DNA from 2 places in the Streptomyces sp. NPDC096311 genome. Region 2 is predicted to be linked to the other one. Evidence: riboswitches for the same ligand, from Rfam matches in the RefSeq annotation. Region 2 holds a riboswitch; the other holds the start of a gene.
What was found. Region 2 has a riboswitch for S-adenosylmethionine ahead of ACIRA5_RS15825 (putative leader peptide). Riboswitches for the same ligand answer to the same signal wherever they lie in the genome.

Region 1: another riboswitch for S-adenosylmethionine. It lies ahead of thrC (threonine synthase); the one in region 2 lies ahead of ACIRA5_RS15825 (putative leader peptide).

The regions. Positions count from the first base shown of each region.
Region 1 is NZ_JBIWFN010000003.1:535,406-537,601, forward strand. Features, by position in the region: gene ACIRA5_RS10690 (MoaD/ThiS family protein) at 1-22, opposite strand, end outside; gene thrC (threonine synthase) at 125-1,438, opposite strand; SAM riboswitch class I at 1,456-1,602, opposite strand; gene ACIRA5_RS10700 (glucosyl-3-phosphoglycerate synthase) at 1,790-2,196, shown strand, end outside.
Region 2 is NZ_JBIWFN010000005.1:350,879-353,074, reverse strand. Features, by position in the region: gene ACIRA5_RS15830 (amino acid ABC transporter permease) at 1-514, opposite strand, end outside; SAM riboswitch class IV at 984-1,130, shown strand; gene ACIRA5_RS15825 (putative leader peptide) at 1,161-1,241, shown strand; gene ACIRA5_RS15820 (cell envelope biogenesis protein OmpA) at 1,479-2,168, shown strand.

The sequences.
Region 1 (2,196 bases), on a different contig from region 2:
GGATGCGGACGTTGACGCTCATTCCTTGTGACCTCCGGTCGGGTAGCGCCCCAGAGGGGCGCGGGGAACCGCGCGACCGGCCCCCACCGGCCCGCGGCAAACAAACAACCCTCCGAGCCAAGCCCTAAGCGAGCCCGGCCTCTCGGAAAGAGTCCAGGTTGGGACGAATGGTCGCGGTCAGCCCCGTCCCGGCCACCGCGTCCAGCGTCTTGAGGCCGTCACCGGTGTTGAGCACGACGGTGGTGAGCGTCGGGTCGAGCAGCCCGTTCTCGATCAGCTTGCGCGTGACACCGACGGTCACGCCACCGGCGGTCTCGGCGAAGATCCCCTCCGTCCGCGCGAGCAGCTTGATCGCGTCGACGACCTGCTCGTCGTTCACGTCCTCCACGGCCCCGCCCGTGCGCCGCGCGATGTCCAGCACGTACGGCCCGTCGGCCGGGTTGCCGATGGCGAGCGACTTGGCGATGGTGTTCGGCTTCTGGGGCCGTACGACGTCGTGGCCCGCCTTGTAGGCGACGGACACCGGCGAGCACCCCTCGGCCTGGGCACCGAAGATCTTGTACGGCTTGTCCTCGACCAGTCCGAGCTTGATCAGCTCCTGAAGACCCTTGTCGATCTTCGTGAGCTGGGAGCCGGAGGCGATGGGGATCACCAGCTGGTCGGGGAGCTTCCACCCCAGCTGCTCGCAGATCTCGTACGCCAGGGTCTTGGAGCCCTCCGCGTAGTACGGCCGCAGGTTGACGTTGACGAAGCCCCAGCCCTCGCCGGCCGGGTCGCCGATCAGCTCGGAGCAGAAGCGGTTCACGTCGTCGTAGTTGCCCTCGATACCGACGAGCTCGCCGCCGTAGATCGCGGCCATGACGACCTTGCCCTGCTCCAGGTCGTGCGGGATGAACACGCAGGAGCGGAAGCCGGCGCGGGCGGCGGCGGCACCGACGGCGCCGGCGAGGTTGCCCGTGGAGGAGCAGGAGAGAGTGGTGAAGCCGAACGCGCGGGCGGCCTCGATGGCCTGGGCGACGACGCGGTCCTTGAAGGAGTGCGTCGGGTTGCCGGAGTCGTCCTTGACGAAGAGCTTGCCGGCCTCGACGCCCAGCTCGCGGGCGAGGTTGTCGGCCTTGACGAGCTTGGTCCAGCCGGGGTTGATGTTCGGCTTGTCGGCGACGTCGGCCGGGACGGGCAGCAGCGGCGCATAGCGCCAGATGTTCGCGGGGCCCGCTTCGATGCGCGCCCGGAGTTCTTCGGTTTCGTAGGCCGAGAAGTCGTACGCGATCTCCAGCGGGCCGAAACACTCCTCGCAGGCGAACACCGGGCCGAGCGGCACGCGGTGCCCGCACTCGCGGCAGGAAAGCGCGGCGGCGGGTCCGAGATCCACACCGACTACGGTGGTGGTGTCGCCCGCGACAGGGTTCGTGGTGCTTGCAACAGTCTGCGCAGCCATGGAGGCGAGGCCCTTTCTCCTCATCTTCCTCACGACGCACTTCGCCGTGAGACGGATTTGGCACCTTCCCAAGCCGGGAGCCTCGCCACATCAATGTGACCGGACCAGCTGGAGGGTTGCCGGGGCTTCATCGGGCCGTATCCCTCTGCCCCTCTGGATGAGCGGTATTCGGTTGTGTCGTGCGGTGGCGCGTGTGGAGCGATGGTCCGCAGATGATCTACGACATGCGATGGTCATCCGCGTTGTTCAAGACTGTAACCGAAGGCCTGGACAGTTGAGATAGTCGTCCGAACCGCGAGATGGATCACACCGTGAGACACCGGGTGATCAGACAGTGAGGAGCCGCAGACTGTGCTGAAGGAAACTGAGCGCTGGCTGAGCAATCGCTCCTGGTCCGTGACCGATCGCCCGCTCCACAGACTCATGTCCGCCAAACGGGCCACGGGCTCCTCGGTGAGCGTCGTCCTGCCCGCGCTGAACGAGGAGGAGACGGTCGGCGAGATCGTCGCCGTCATCCGCCACGACCTGATGCAGCAGGTGCCCCTCGTCGACGAGATCGTCGTCGTCGACTCGGGCTCGACCGACCGCACCTCGCAGGTGGCCGCCGCGGCGGGCGCGCGCGTGGTGCACCGGGACGAGATCCTGCCGCGCATCCCGGCCGTGCCCGGCAAGGGCGAGGTGCTGTGGCGTTCCCTCCTCGTGACGAGCGGGGACATCATCTGTTTCATCGACGCGGACCTGAAGGAGTTCTCCTCGGA
Region 2 (2,196 bases):
CGTTGAGGCTCAGTCCGACGACCGCGACGACCATGTCGGTGGCGAGCCGGGACTCGTCGAAGGTGAGGAAGGCGGGGCCGAAGGGGACGCCGAGGCTCAGCGTCTTGTAGAGCGCGCTGAAGTTGTAGAGGAAGAGCAGGACGACGATGAGCGGCACCGAGCGGAACAGCCAGATGTAGACCCAGCTCACCGCGCGCAGCACGGGGCTCCTGGAGAGTCGGGCCAGGGCGAGCAGAATGCCGCCGAGCAGGCCCAACACGGCGCTGAAGAGCGTCACTTCGAGGGTGATGAGCAGGCCGTCGAGGATCGTGGGACGCAGGAACCAGTACGCGAACCGGTCCCACTGGAAGAAGGGGTTGGTCGCCAGCCCGTGGACGATCTGGGCGACCACGACGAGCGCGATGGCCGAGGCGATCCAGCGGCCGGGGTGGCGCAGGGGCAGCACGCGTTGTGCCGCGGCCGGGCGGGGCTCCGTCGTGCTCAACGGCACGGCGGAGCCCAGGGATTCACTCATGGAGGGCTCCAACGAATGCGGACACACCGCCGCCGGCCCGTACGACGGCGGTGCGCGCGGGGACAGACGGATGTCAGGGGGTACGGAGGGAGGAGATGCTCATCGACAGCGCGCCGTCAGGGCGGCGGGCGAGGGAGGCCGAGCCGTGCGGACGTTCAACGCCGCGGAAGGCGGAAGCGGTCAGCCCTGACAGAGACAGCGGGCACCGCGGGAGCTACAACACAGTGCGGCGGCTGGGCAGCCGTGGCGCCGCGAAGCGGTCGTCCCGTCAGCTGCGCACATCGCGTTCACCGTCACCATTCCGCCCCGCTGGGCCTCGAACGCACCGGAATCGATCCGGTCCGATGCGGCGTAAGTTAGGCACGGCCCCAAACGAATGTCAACGCGCTCCGGCCGGAACGACCACGTGGTGAGACCGCGCATATGCCTTCTTGACGGCTCAGCGGACCGCACCGAGACTGACGGGGACGGTCACGATTGTCAGCGCCCGTCGTGCGGGTTCCTCCCGTTCGACGCGGTGATCGGCCCCGGCCCGCTGACAGGCAACCCTTCCACCGCGACGGGGTGCCCCGGGTGACGACCGGGTCCCGCCGGTGCGGTGGGGCAAGCGTGGTCTCGCCTCTCGCGAGCCCCGGACACGGGAGCGATGGGAATGGCCAGGAGGAGCACGAACGGTCTGACCAGGCGCCTGCACATCGATCTGCAGCGGGTCTCCAGCGCGTACTGAGCGCTCGGCTGGAAGTGCCGGGATGTGCCGTCGATCGTCTACGGCGCCCTCGTGGCCGGTCGCGCAGTTCCCCGCACCCCTTCAGGGTGCTGCCGAACCGCAGCGGACTTCACCCGACCCGCTTCGTCCGGTCAGGTACGTCCCGCGATCCGGACCGGCCCGTACGTCAGCGCAGTCACTCCGTTCCGCCACCGCCGCCCAACGGGTCGCGGGGGCTTCGACGTTGCCTGGAGAGTCATGCCCAAGACAGTCTCGCTCGCCGCCCCTCGCCCCCACCGCATCCGCAGCCGCATCGGCGTCGGCCTGGCCGGCGGCTTCTACCCGGCGCCGCACCGCTATCAGCTGTACCTCGCCGAGGGCTGTCCGCGCTCGCTGCGCATCTCGATCACCCTGGAGCTGCTCGGTCTCCACGACTCGGTCGCCGCCACGCTGCTGACGCGTCCCGCCGAGACACCCGAGGCGTTCGCCGCACTGCGCGGCGCGTACGAGGCCACCTGGCACCACTACGACGGTCCGCTCACCGCGCCCGCGCTGTGCGACCGTTGGAGCGGACGGATCGTGAGCAACCACACGCCGGACATCCTGCGTGACCTCGCCGGACTGCCGGTCTGTCAGGGCGACGCCCGCCTCCCCCGGCTGAACCCACCGGCCCTCATCGCGGACATCGACGCCTTGCGCGAACTCCTCGACCGGGACGTCACCCCCGCCGCGCCGCCGCTTGCGCGCACGACGGCACTCCAGTCGCTGGACCGGCAACTCGCCTCGCACATCCACGCGTTGGGCGACGAGCTGACGGCCGCGGACGTCGATCTCTGGGTGGCCCTGACCCAACTCGGCCCGACGGAGTCCCTCTCCCCCTATGGACGGCTCCGGGACTACGTACGTCGGCTCGACGCCCACCCGGCCTTCCACGGCAAGGTGCGCTGAGCGCGTACGCCAAGGTCGCCGGGGCCGG